Urbifossiella limnaea: one gene and its partner. Each later gene encodes a partner of the first gene's protein in a complex. Links are inferred from orthologs where the notes say so. Each region holds a gene or a part of one and is shown on either strand. Other genes may lie near its edges.

Evidence for each region.
Region 2: the proteins of eutC (region 1) and eutB are in contact, whole or in part, in a solved structure (PDB 3ABO), measured with the Escherichia coli proteins. The link is inferred for Urbifossiella limnaea from one-to-one orthologs.

Annotation. Positions count from the first base shown.
Region 1 is NZ_CP036273.1:6,512,883-6,519,572, reverse strand. The notes cover bases 1,243-4,242. They hold eutC (ethanolamine ammonia-lyase subunit EutC), read left to right. Parts: upstream 1,243-2,349; coding sequence 2,350-3,135; downstream 3,136-4,242. Other genes in these bases: ETAA1_RS26575 (aminotransferase class IV), read left to right, coding at 3,626-4,242; ETAA1_RS32435 (protein-tyrosine phosphatase family protein), read left to right, coding at 3,132-3,629; ETAA1_RS26585 (amino acid permease), read left to right, coding at 1,243-2,357. Also shown: ETAA1_RS26595 (PQQ-binding-like beta-propeller repeat protein), read left to right, coding at 1-418; ETAA1_RS26590 (hypothetical protein), read left to right, coding at 418-867; more of ETAA1_RS26585, read left to right, coding at 888-1,242; more of ETAA1_RS26575, read left to right, coding at 4,243-4,525; serA (phosphoglycerate dehydrogenase), read left to right, coding at 4,594-6,210; ETAA1_RS26565 (hypothetical protein), read right to left, coding at 6,309-6,690. UniProt on the Escherichia coli protein: Catalyzes the deamination of various vicinal amino-alcohols to oxo compounds. Ethanolamine ammonia-lyase (EAL) allows bacteria to utilize ethanolamine as the sole source of nitrogen and carbon in the presence of external vitamin B12.
Region 2 is NZ_CP036273.1:139,572-146,257, reverse strand. What follows is about bases 1,152-4,147. They hold eutB (ethanolamine ammonia-lyase subunit EutB), read left to right. Parts: upstream 1,152-1,954; coding sequence 1,955-3,340; downstream 3,341-4,147. Other genes in these bases: ETAA1_RS32615 (PPC domain-containing protein), read right to left, coding at 3,975-4,147; ETAA1_RS00645 (DUF433 domain-containing protein), read right to left, coding at 3,702-3,923; ETAA1_RS00650 (DUF5615 family PIN-like protein), read right to left, coding at 3,358-3,705. Also shown: ETAA1_RS00670 (ISAzo13-like element transposase-related protein), read right to left, coding at 1-260; more of ETAA1_RS32615, read right to left, coding at 4,148-5,990; ETAA1_RS00635 (hypothetical protein), read right to left, coding at 6,191-6,686. UniProt on the Escherichia coli protein: Catalyzes the deamination of various vicinal amino-alcohols to oxo compounds. Allows this organism to utilize ethanolamine as the sole source of nitrogen and carbon in the presence of external vitamin B12.

The DNA of each region.
Region 1 (6,690 bases):
CCTGTCGCTGCCGCTCGCGTCGCGCGGCGAGCTGGGGGCGGAGCCGAAGGGGAACTGGCGCCGCGCCGCCGGGGCGCCGTACGTGCCGTCGCCGCTGCTGATGAGCGGCCGGCTCACCTTCACGCAGGCGAACGACTCGCTGCTGAGCGTGCTGGACGCGGCCACGGGGAAGGTGCTGCTCGACCGCGAGCGGGTGCCGGGGGCGCGGACGTTCTACGCCTCGCCGGTCGGCGCCGCGGGGCGGGTGTACCTCACCGACCGCACCGGCACGACGGTCGTGCTGAAGGACGGCGCCGCGATGGAGGTGCTGGCGACGAACGTGCTGAACGACCCGATCGACGCCAGCCCGGCGGCGGTGGGGCGCGAACTGTTCCTGCGCGGGGAGAAGTACCTGTACTGCGTCGCGGGGCGCGACTGATGCCCGACGTGAACCCGTGGTGGCTCGCGGCCGGGCTCGTGCCGCTGGCGCTGGCGGCGCGGTGGCTGTGGCACCTCGGCCGGGCCGTGCAGGTGGAGCGGGCGCGCGAGCTGTTCCGCCTCCAGCACGAGCGGTTCGAGGAGCACCTGCTGAAAGCCGCCGCCGCGACCGGCAAGCCGCGCGGGCTGACGTGGGTGGCGTGCCTCATCACCGGCGACGCGGTGCTGGCGCGAACCGCCGGCGGCATCGTGGCGCTCGTGCCGGTCGAGGTGCGGTTCGAGCCCGAGGCCGACTCGGACATGGCGGAGAACCCGATGGCGCGCGAGCCGCGGCCGGCGACGGCCGTGTTCAGCTTCGCGCGCGGCGGCTGGCACACCGACGGGCGGGTGGTGTTCAACCTCGACCCGGCGAAGGCGGCCGCCACGTTCGGCGCGGCGGTAATCGACTGACCCCGTAACCCCGGACCCGCATGACGCCCGACGACGACGCCCGCACGCTCCGCCGCATGGGCTACGCGCAGGAGCTGGCCCGCTGCCTCGGCGGGTTCTCGAACTTCGCCATCTCGCTTTCGATCATCTGCGTCCTCGCCGGCGGCCTCACCTCGTTCCACGTCGGGTTCTGCTCCGTCGGCGGCGTCGCCGTCGGCGTCGGCTGGCCGCTGATGTGCCTGCTGTCGCTGGCGGTCGCGGCCACGATGGGGCAGGTCGCCAGCGCCTTCCCGACGGCCGGCGGCCTGTACCACTGGGCGTCCGTCCTCGGCGGCCGCGGCTGGGGGTGGGCCACCGCCTGGTTCAACCTCGCCGGCCTCGTCACCGTCCTCGCCGCGATCAACGTCGGCACCTTCCGCTTCGCCGCGGCCGCGTTCGACCCGGCGTTCGACGCCGCCGACCCGGCCGGGTTGCGGCTGCAATTCCTCGTCGTCGCGCTCATGACGGCGTCGCAGGCGGCGGTGAACCACCTCGGCATCCGCGTCACCCGCGTCCTCACCGACTTCAGCGGCTGGTGGATTCTCGCCGCGTCCGCGGCGCTGACGCTGGCGCTGCTCGCCTACGCGCCGTCGCTCGACTTCGTGCGCCTCCTGACGGTGACGAACTACAGCGGCGAGGCGGGCGGGAACGTGTGGCCGGAGACGGGCTCGCTCGCGCTGCTGTTCACGCTCGGGCTGCTGCTGCCGGCGTACACCATCACCGGGTTCGACGCCTCGGCCCACGCCGCGGAGGAGACGGTTCACGCGGCGGACGCGGTGCCGCGCGGCATCGTGCGGTCGGTGCTGGTGTCGGGCGTCGCGGGGTGGGTGATGCTCTGCGCCGTGGTGTTGGCGATGCCGGACCCGGACGCGGCCGCGGTGCTCGGCGAGAAGGCGTTCGCGCACACGCTGACGGCGGCGGTGCCGGGCTGGCTGGCGACGGCGCTGTTCGGCGCGGCGGTGGTGGCGCAGTACCTGTGCGGGCTGGCGACGGTCACGTCGGCGTCGCGGATGGCGTTCGCGTTCGCACGGGACGGCGGGATGCCGTTCCACGCGGCCGTGCGGTGGGTGTCGCCGCGGTTCCAGACGCCGCCGGTCGCGGTGTGGGGCGTGGCCGTGGCGGCGGTCGCGTTCACCGCGTACACCCCGGTGTACACCACCATCACGGCGGTGTGCGTGATCTTCCTGTACGTCTCGTACGTGGTGCCGACGGCGATCGGGCTGCTGGCGCACGGCCGGTGGTGGACGGCGTTCGGCCCGTGGACGCTCGGCATCTGGTACCGGCCGCTGGCGGTGGTGAGCGTCGTCGCGTGCGTCGGGCTCATCGTCGTCGGCGTGCAGCCGCCGAACGACCAGGCCGCGTACGTGGTGCTTGGCATGGTGGCGCTGCTGACGGTCGGCTGGTTCGGCCACGCCCGCCGCACCTTCCCCGGCCCGCCGCGCGGCGTCCTGACCGGGGGCCGCGATGAGTGACGCCCCGCTGTCACCGCTCGATCCGGTGGCGGAACTGCTGGCGCGAACGCCGGCGCGGGTGCTCGCCGGCCGCGCCGGGCCGGGCTACCGCACCGCGACGTGGCTGCAACTCCGCGAGGACCACGCCGCCGCCCGCGACGCGGTTCACGCCGAGCTGGACCTGGACCGCCTCGGGCCGCTGGTGGACGAGTACCGACTGTTCGCCGTGAACACCCACGCCGGCTCGCGCACCGAGTTCCTGACGCGCCCCGACCTCGGCCGCCGGCTCGACGGCGCGGCGAGGGAGCGCGTCACGGCCGAGTGCCCGCGCGGGGCCGACCTCCAGGTCGTGATCGGCGACGGCCTGTCGGCGACGGCGGTGGCCGCACAGGTGCCGGCGCTGCTGCCGCTGCTGGCGGCGGCGGCGGCGGCGCGCGGCTGGACGTTCGGCCGGCCGTTCGCGGTCTGGAACTGCCGGGTCGGCGTCCTGAACGACGTGGGCGAGTTGCTCGATCCGGCGGTCGTGGTGCTGCTGATCGGCGAGCGGCCGGGCCTGGCGACGGCCGAGAGCTTGAGCGCCTACCTGGCGTACCGTCCGCGGCCGGGCCACACCGACGCCGACCGCAATCTTGTGTCGAACGTCCACGCCCGCGGCGTGTCGCCGGCCGACGCGGCGCGGCGCGTGGCGGCGCTGGCCGCCGCCGTGACCCGCGCCGGCGCCAGCGGCGTTGGCGTGAAGGAGGAGCTGCCGGGGTTGGCCGCTACAATTCCTCCGCCGCACCCGGGGGAACTGCCGTGATCTACCGCATCACCGAGGCGCTGTCGGTCGGCCGTTTCCCGCCCGCCGACTGGACGGCGCCTCTCCTGGCCCGCGGCGTCACGCACGTCGTCAACGTGTCCGGCCGGCCGAGCGAGGTCGCGGCCGGCGACGGCGCGTTCCGCGAGGTCGCCTGGTTCCCCCTCGACGACAGCCGCCGCATCCCCACCAGCACCGCGCTGCACGTCCTCGACGAGCTGCACCGCATGGCGACGCAGCCCGGGGCGCACGTCTACGTCCACTGCGGCGGCGGCTGCTACCGCGGCCCCACCGCGCTCTGGCTCTACCTCGTCGCCTGCGGCGCCGACCCCGACGCCGTCCGCGAGGAGGTCGTGGCGCGCGCGCCCGACGCCAGCCCCGGCCCCCCGAGCATGGTCGGCCCCGACCTGATTCTCGAAGTTCAGCGGCACGGCCGAACGCACTTCCTGCCGCACCCGCGCCCGGAGGTGCTCGCCCTCGTTCCGGTGCCGACGTGACCGTCGCCTACCTGAACGGCCGCTTCATCCCGTTCGCGGAAGCGAGTTTGCCGCTGCACGATGCCGGGTTCGTGTCCGGCGCCACCGTCGTGGACAACGCCCGCACCTACGGCCGCCGCCTGTTCCGCTGGGCCGACCACCTCGCGCGCTTCCGCCGCGACTGCGCCGCCTGCTACGTCCCCCTCGCCGCCACGGACGACGAGCTGACCGCGATCGCCACGGAGTTGGTGGCGCGGAACGGAGTGCTCCTCCCGGCCGACGGCGAGTTGCAGGTGGTGACGTTCGCCACGCCGGGGCCGCTCGGGTTCTACGTCGGCGAACCCACGAACGGCCCGCCGACGCTCGGGATGGTGACCTACCCGGTGCCCGCGCGCTACGCCCGCTTCGCAGAGGAGGGCGTGGTGCTGGCCGTGGCCGGGACGCAGACGACGCAGGCGGAAGACCTGCTGCCGCCGCGGGTGAAGCACCGCAGCCGGATGCTGTGGCACGTCGCCGAGCGGACCGTCCGCGGGTGGGCCGACGCCGACGCGGTGCCGGCGGTCGAGACGCAGGACGGGGTGCTCGACACGCCGATCGGTGGCGTCTTCAGCGTGGCCTTGGGGGCGGTGTACTTCCCGCCCGACGGGGCGGCGCTGGACAGCATCTCGTTGCGGGTCGCGGCCGAGTTGCTCGGCAGGCTCGGCGTCCCGGTCCGGAAGGAGCCCGGCGTCTCGATCGCGCGGCTCGCCGGCGGGGCGGCCACGGAGCTGATCCTGTGCGGCAGCGGGTGCGGCCCGGTCGGCGTGCGGGGCTTCGCGCGGGGGCCGGGCCAGTCGCGCGCGTTCCCGGTAGCGGGGCCGGTGCTAACGCGGTTGCGGGCGGCGTGGGCGGAGGAAGTGGCGGCGGGCGGCGGGTGAAGCGGCGTCGCCGCGGCCCGCGCCGTACAACAACAGCCGCTCTCCTTCCCGCGAGGAACCCGACCGCCATGCCGCGCGTCCTGATCGCCGACAAGCTCGAACCCGCCGGACTCGAACTCCTCAGGGCCGCCGGCATCGACGCCGAGACCCGCCTGGGCCTGAAAGGCGCCGACCTCGCCGCCGCCCTCCGCGAGTTCGACGCCGCCATCGTCCGCTCGCAACCCAAGGTGACCGCCGAGGCGCTGGAGAACCCGGGCAAGCTCCGGGCCATCGCCCGCGCCGGCGTCGGCGTGGACAACATCGACGTGGCCGCCGCCACCCGCCGCGGCATCGTCGTGATGAACACCCCCGGCGGCAACACCGTGTCGGCCGCCGAGCACACGGTGGCGCTGATGTTCGCCGTGGCCCGCAAGGTGGCCGCCGCCGACGCCGTCATGAAGGCCGGCGGGTGGGACCGCAACAAGTTCGTCGGCAGCCAGCTCGCCGGCAAGACGCTCGCTGTCGTCGGCCTCGGCCGCATCGGCCGCGAGGTCGCCCGCCGCGCCGTCGGCCTCGACATGACCGTCGTGGCGCTCGACCCGTTCGTCACCGCCGCGAAGGCCGCGGAGCTCGGGCTGCGGACCGTCAACTCGCTCGACGAGCTGCTGCCGCTCGCCGACTTCCTCACGATCCACGTTCCCGCCACCGCCGAGACGAAGGGACTGGTCGGCGCCCGCGAACTGGGCCTGATGAAGAAGACCGCCGTCGTGCTGAACGTCGCCCGGGGCGGCATCATCGACGAGTCGGCGCTCGCCGCGGCGCTCAAGGCCGGCACCATCGGCGGCGCCGGCGTGGACGTGTTCACCGCCGAGCCGACCACCGCCGACCAGCCGCTGCTGACGGCGCCGAACGTCGTGCTCACGCCGCACCTCGGGGCGAGCACGGTCGAGGCGCAGGAGAACGTCGCCGTCGAGGCGGCGCAGCTGATCGCCGACTTCCTGCTCAAGGGGCAGGTGGCCAACGCCGTGAACGCGCCGAGCGTGGACCCGCGCGAGCTGGCCGAGGTGCGGCCGTACGTCGACCTGGCGCGGCGGCTCGGCCTCCTGCACGCGCAGCTGACGCACGGTGCCGTCCGCAAGGCGACGCTGACGTATAAGGGCGACCTGGCCGGGAAGAAGACGCGACTTCTGACGGCCGCCTTCACCGCGGGGCTGCTGGAGTACCGGCTGAGCGGCGTGAACCTGGTGAACGCCGAGGTGTTCGCCCGGGAGCGCGGCATCGAGCTGGCCGAGTCGAGCAACCCGAGGAAGGGCGACTTCGCGGCGCTGATGCACACCGAGGTGGAGAGCGAGGGCGGCACGAGCGTCGCGGCCGGGACGCTGTTCGGCGACCAGTACGTGCGGCTCGTCCAGCTCAACAGCTTTCGGATGGAAGGCTACCTGGACGGCGTCCTGCTGGTGTTCGTCCACCGCGACGTGCCCGGCCTGATCGGGTTCGTCGGCACCATCTTCGGCAAGCACGGGGTGAACATCGCCCAGATGACGGTCGGCCGGGCGGCGCCGGGCGGAGAGGCGGTGGGCATCCTGAACCTGGACAGCCCGCCGAGCGAGGCGGCGCTGGCGGAGGTGAAGGCGCACCCGCACATCAGCAGCCTGTTCGTGGTGGCGCTGCCGCCGGCCGGCGAGGCGCCGGGATGGCTCGGATAGAAAATGACCACTTCCCAGTGACCCACCAATGACCAAGGACAGCACCCGCTGTCTTACTTGGTCATTGGTGGGTCACTGGGAAGTGGTCATTCCGAGAGTTACGGTTTTCGCACGCCGGCCGGCAGCGGCTTCGGCGCGGCCGGCGGCTTCGGTGAAGGTGCGGCGGCGGTGGGCTTCGGCGCCTCACCGGGGCCGCGGGCCTCCAGCACCCACTGGCGGGCCAGCGCGATCGTCAGCCCGTGAGGGCTTTCGCCGGTGCCGGTCACGGACCGCCCTTCGGCCGTCAGCGAGCCACCCCAGGTGCCGTCGGGCAGCCTCGACAGTGCGAGCTGCGTGCCGGTCGGTAGTGCCTGGAACGCCTCGCCCTTCTTCGGCAGCTGCGCGGCGGCCTGCTTCTGCTGCTCGTTCAGCTTGGCGACGCAGTCCTCGCACCGGGTGCCCTGAAACTTGGCCAGCCGCTGGGCCCGGTACTTGTCCACC
Region 2 (6,686 bases), 6.4 Mb from region 1 along the record:
TCCAACTCCACGTGCAGGCGTGTGACGCCGGGGTGGACCGCCTTCCGCTCCTGCCACCAGAGGTCGAGGCCGTCGGCCAGGAAGTCGCTCGTCTCTCGCGAGCGGCCGAACAGGAACCACGGCTGGTGGATCGGCACCGCCCCGCGGTTCAACTCCAGCACCCCGAACGGCACCAGCACCGCCTCGGGGGACATGTCGTGATTGAGCGCCCTCACCCCCTCCGCCGCCCGGCCCTCACCACCGCGGGAGAAGTCACCCACCTTCACCTGACCCTCCCCAAGTTTCGTGGAGTCGAAGTTAACGGTGTATGCTCCGAGGAGGAGTACACCGATGGCCCGACTGCGTGCGACGTACACCGCCGAGTTCAAGCTCCGCGCGGTAAAGATGATCACCGACCAGAAGCTCTCCGTCGCCGAGGCCGCACGCCGCCTCGGGGTCAACGAGAACGTCCTCCACGAGTGGCGGAAGGCCCACCGGGGTCGCGGCGACGCCGCCTTCCCGGGGCACGGCAACCCGTCCCCGGCCGACGAGGAGCTCCGCCAACTCCGCGCCGAGAACGCACGACTTCGTGCCGAGCGGGACTTGTTAAAAAAAGCCGCCGCGTACTTCGCCAACCCGCCGACCTGACGTTCCGGTTCGTCGCCGACCACGCCGCCGAGTGGCCGGTCGGGTGGATGTGCGACGCCCTGGAGGTGTCGGCCAGCGGGTACTACGCCTGGGCGTCACGGGCCGACAGCGCGGCCGAGCAGCGGCGGCGGGAGCTGGTCGCGGCGATCCGGGAGGTCCACGCCGAGGTGAGGGAGCGGTACGGCAGCCCGCGCATGACCGCCGAGTTGAACGCCCGGGGTCAGGCGTGCTCGGAGAACGCCGTGGCCAAGCTCATGACGGCCCACGAAATCCGGGCGAGAACGCCGCGTCGGTTCGTGCGGACGACGGACTCGGGGCACGCCCACCCGGTCGCCGACAACCGACTCGACCGGGACTTCACGCCGGCCCGCCCGAACGCCGCCTGGTCGGCCGACATCACCTACGTCCCGACCCGCGAGGGGTGGGTGTACCTGGCCGTCGTCGAGGACCTGTTCAGCCGGATGATCGTGGGGTGGAGCATGGCGGCGACGATGGAGAGCCGGCTGGTCGTGGACGCCCTGGAGTTGGCGTTGGCCCGCCGCCGTCCCGGGGTCGGGCTGCTCGCGCACTCGGACCGCGGGAGCCAGTACGCGAGCGAGCACTACCAACGCGTCCTCACCGGGGCCGGGATCGTGTGCAGCATGAGCGGGGTGGGGCAGTGTTGGGATAACGCCCCGGTCGAGAGCTTCTTCGGCCGGCTGAAGTGCGAGGTCGGGATCGCGCCGGGCACGATGTTCGCCACCCGGGAGGACGCCCAGGCCGTGATCCTCGAGTACCTGGAAGTGTTCTACAACCGCGTCCGCCGCCACTCCTCCCTGGGGTCCGTGTCCCCCGAGGAGTTCGAGCGGACGTACCACCAGACCCACCGTTAACTTCGACTCCATTTTTCTTCGGGAAGATCAGGGATGTTCGGCGACATGCCCTGGCACATGGCCCTCGACGGGCTGGTGCTGCTGGTCGTGTCGCTGATGAGCATGCCGGTGGAGCTCGTCAAATTAATCCGCAAGCGGTTCTGAGCGGCCGCCGGCGTCTCGTCCGAGGCATTTCAAGCGTCACCGCTTGTCCGCTGGCCTCTCTACCACTTCGTAACGAAGGGCTAGCGACACGAGCACGGAATTGACACGGAAGTGCGTGCGCGGGGTGCAAAACCGACTCTGACGACGCACCTCGATCGGGCCGCCGGCCTCGAAAACCCCTAGTTTTCATGCATCGTGCGCATGGTGTGCATCAGCGAGACCGCTTCTGCATCGGGAAGTTATACGGCACGGCGCCTGGCTGTCGGGGGCCACTCGCCCGACTCGGCTGCGGGTGTCGCGAAGGGGGCCACATGTACGCCCACGTCGTCCGCGGGGAGCGGTTCGTCTTCCCCGACCTGCGCGACCTGCTGGCGAAGGCCAACGAGGCGAAGTCCGGCGACGCCCTCGCCGGCCTCGCCGCGCGCTCCGAGCGCGAGCGCGTCGCCGCCAAGCTGGCCCTCGCCGACGTCCCCCTCGGCGACATCGCCGACACGCCGCTGATCGACGACGACGTGACCCGCCTCCTTGCCGCCGGCCACGACCGCGGGGCGTTCGCGCCGCTGCGCTCCCTCACCGTCGGCGGCTTCCGCGAGTTCCTCCTCGACCACCGCACCGACGGGGCCGCACTGGCCGGCCTGCACCGCGCGATCACGCCCGAGGTCGCGGCGGCGGTGGCGAAGCTGATGGGGAACAAGGAGCTCGTCTACGTCGCGGCGAAGATTCGCGTCGTGACGCGCTGCCGGAACACGCTCGGCGAACGCGGCGTGTTCGGCGTGCGGGTGCAGCCGAACCACCCGACCGACGACGTCGGCGGCATCCTCCTCGCCGCGATCGACGGCCTGTGCTACGGCTGCGGCGACGCGGTGATCGGCGTGAACCCGGCCACCGAGTCCGTGGACACCGTCGCGGCGGTCCTCCGCGCCCTCGACCGCCTCATCGACGTGACCGGGGCGCCGACGCAGCACTGCGTGCTGTCGCACGTCACGACGCAGCTGGCGGCGCTGGAGCGCGGGGCGCCGGTCGATCTGCTGTTCCAGTCGGTCGCGGGGACGGAGGCGGCGAACCGCAGCTTTGGCGTCACGCCGGCGATGCTAAAGGAAGGACTGGAGCGCGTGCGCGAGTCGCACCGCGGCCGCGCGGTGAGCTGGGTCGGCGACCAGGTGACGTACTTCGAGACGGGGCAGGGGAGCGCCCTGTCGGCGGACGCGCACGGCGGGATCGACCAGCTGACGCTGGAGGCACGGGCGCAGGGCGTGGCGCGGGCGTTCGACCCGTTCCTGGTGAACAGCGTGGTGGGGTTCATCGGCCCCGAGTACCTGGCAGACGAGCGCCAGATCGTGCGGGCCGGCCTGGAAGATCACTTCGTCGGCAAGCTGCTCGGGCTCCCGATCGGCGTGGACGTGTGCTACACGAACCACGCCGACGCCGACCAGAACTCGGCGGACAACCTGCTGCTGTTGCTGGCAGCGGCGGGGTGCAACTACGTGATGGGGGTGCCGTGTGCCGACGACGTGATGCTGAACTACCAGAGCACGAGCTACCACGACGCGGCGACGGTGCGGGAGCTGTTCGGGCTGCACCCGGCGCCGGAGTTCGCGGCGTGGCTGGAGGCGCGCGGGGTGTTCCGCGCCGGCCGGCTGGCGCCGGCCGCCGCGCGGCCGGCGCTGCTGGCGCACCTGTCGGCGTTGGGCGGCTGAGGGGCGTGCGGCGACCGTCAGGGAACGCCGGGGGCTCCGACCTCGACGAGCGGAACGCCCGCGGCGAGTTGCGCCATCGCCGCGGGAAACTCGGCGGTCAAGAGAGTCCGAAGCGCGGCGTTCGACGTGTTCCCGCACCGGAGCCAGACCACCTGGGGCGGTGTCCCGAGTCGGCCGACCATTTCCGCGAAGTCGGCGTCCTTCGTCATCACGACTGCCCCGGCCGCCCGCGCGGCGTCGAAGATCGGCGGGTCGAGCGCGTCGCGCAGGCCGAGGTCACGGACGGCCGTCGCCGTCACCCCGAACGTTGCGGCCAGCCACGGCGCCAGGGCCGGCGACAGGTGCGCATCCAGCCAGACCGTCACGCGGCGGCCTCCGGCCGGGCGGTGAGGGCGCTGGCGTACCGCAGGCAGGCGACCACGTCGGCCGGTTCGAGGTCGGGCAGTTCGGCGACCACGTCGGCGTGCGACAGGCCGGCGGCGAGGAGGTCGAGCACGTCGCTGACGCGGATGCGCATCCCGCGCACGCACGGCCGCCCGCCGCACTGGAGCGGATTGAACGTGATCCGATCGTCCGCCACCATTGAACGCCTCCGCGGATCGTACCGCATTCTACATCGACGACAGCATCGCGTTCACCGCCGCACCGTCAGCAGCACCGGCGCGCTGGCGTAGCCGGTCTTCACCACGAAGTTGATCGGCACGTACGCCTGCACGCACACCGGCACGTCCGCACACGCGGCCGCGTCCGGCGCCGCCCGCAGCACGATGTGACCCACGCTCCCCGTGCCCAGCAGCGTCTTGCTCTTCGCCCCCACCACCGTCACGCCCAGCGGCAGCGGGTTGCCGTGGACGCCGCCGAGGTGCTGCAACAGCACGTCCAGCGTCAGCGTCTTGTCGTAGCCGGGGGCGCGCACCACCTCCACGTCCAGCTTCACCTCCTCGCCCGGCTTCAGCTCCACCCGCGTCGTCTTCACCTTCACGTCCAAAATGTCCAGCGGGCGGCACACAGCCACCGCCGGCATCCCCACGTCGAACCGGCCGCGGCCGCCGCCGGGGAGGTAAATCTCCTCCACCGGCACCGCCGTCCGCACCAGCCCGTCGGCCTTGCCGACCACGCGCACGGCCGCGGCGTCGAGCTTCGCGTCGGCCGCGGCCGACAGCACCACGCACCCCTGCGTCATCGCCGGCGGGATCGTCAGCGCGCTCGCGGTCACGCCCTTCGGCAAGCCTTCCACGTCCACGGTCACGGGACCGGCGAAGCCGTTCGTGCGCGTCACCTGCACGTACCACGCGGTGCGCCCGCCCTGGCCGACCGACGCCTTCGACGGGTCGCACTTGATCGTGAAGTCGGGCGCCGCGGGGGCCAGCTCCAGGTAGTAGACGTGGGCGTCGGAGCCGCGGTTGTTCAGGTCGCGGACGCGGGCCACGTAGTCGCCGTCGGCCGGCGGCGCGAACACGAGCCCCGGGTCCTTGCCGTTCAGGTCGTCGTTCGACATCAGCACCTTGCCGTCCGGCGTCATCACGTCGAGCACGCCGTCGAGCCGGCTGCGCAGCACCGTGCCGAAGCGGCGGGCGAGCACTTCGAGCCGAACCGCCTTCCCCTTCTGCGCCGCGAACACGAAGTGGTCCAGGTCGCCGCGGGTGCCGACGCGGCCGTTGGCGCCGCCGGGCATCGCCACGCGGGTGGCCTGCTTCGGGTCGTCGTTCGGCTCGGCCTCGGTGACGAGTGGCAGCGGCGTCACCACGAGCGGGGCCGGGTTCGTCAGTCCGGTCGGGCCGGGGAGCGACACCAGGCGCAAGCCGGACTCCGACGGAACGGTCAGCGGCCAGAGCGGCTGAACGAGGCGGGCGGTGCCGACGGGTGCGAACGGCGTCAGCTTGCCGGGGTTCGCCGCGAGTGGGAACAGGTGCTGGACGTACGGCCTGTCCGTGACCGTGAGGGCGTAGGTCCAGCGGGCGTCGCCGTCGAACTTGGCGTCGCGGACGGCGACGCGGTACTCGCCGTCGGCGGGCGCCTTGAACTCCAGCACGGGGTCGGCGAAGTAGCCGTCGTCGTTGGCGGCGAGTTCCTTGCCGGTGGCGTCGAACACGGCGATCAGCGGGTCGGCGTGCTTCTGGAGGTCGTGAATCTTGTCCTGGATGCGGGCGCCGTGGACCTCGAACGTGAGCACGGCGCCGGCCTTCGCGGCGAAGCGGTAGTAGTCCACGTTCTCGGCGGCCTCGGTGCGGCCGCACACGACGCTCGGCACGGGGATCGGCTGCGCCTTGTCGGGCGTGTTGTTGCCGGGCGCCTCCTGCACAACCGGCGCGTCCACGACGACCAGCTGGCCGAGCGACGAGACGCCGTGCGGGCAGGCGACGCGGAACTCGCGCACCCCGGGGGCGGCGTCGGCCGCGACCGTCACCTTGAGCTTCAGGCTGGTCTTGGCGTCGGCGGCGGCGACGGGCTCGGCGCTGACGCCGGTGCCGTCGAAGAGCACCTTGTGGGCGCCGGCGAGGGTGCTGGCCTGCGCGACGACGGTGACCTCGGCGGTGGTGCCGCGCTGCACCGCGGTGGGGGTGACGTGCGTCACCATCGGGAAAGAAGTCTGCGCGCGAACGGCCGCAGGGAGCAGCACGAGCGCGGCGAGCGCGGCGAGGGGCTTCATGGCGGTTCCCGTGCTGGAGAGAAAGGTGAGCGACCGGCGGATTTGAGCCCGGAGGGCGTCGGCGAGTAGCCCCGGGTGGAACCCGGGGCGGGCGTCGGCGGTGATCCGGAGAGCGGAACCGCACGGACTCTGCCGCAGGCCGCCCCGGGTTCCACCCGGGGCTACTCGCCGACGCCCTCCGGGCTGAGAGCCCGCGCCGCTTACTTCTTCGCCTCGGCGTAGTCCTTCAGCTCCATCGTGGTGGTCGTGCCCTGGATCGTGTACTCGACCTTCACCACGCCCTTGCCGGGGGCGAACCACTGCTTGATGGCGATCTTCGTCGCGGCCACGTCGAAGTCGACGGCCTCCACGAGCACGGCCTCGACGTCGGCCCCGGCGACCTTCACCTTGGCCTTCTCGTCGGTCACCTTGAACTTCCCCTTGAGCCCCTCGGAGCCGACCTTCGAGTCGATGTCCCAGGCGGCGTCCTTCTTCGCCGGCAGGGCCAGGATGCGGACGGCCGGCTCCACCTTCTTGTCGCCCACCTTGGCCCGGTAGACGCCGTCGGCGGCGACGTAGTACACCTCGGTCTGCTTCACCTGGCCGCCGACCGCGGTGTCGAACTTGAACCCGTCCTTGTCGCCGACCTTCTCGGTGCCGGACACGGTGACGGTCACGTCCTGGTCGTTGATCTTGTACGTCCACTTGGCGCCGACC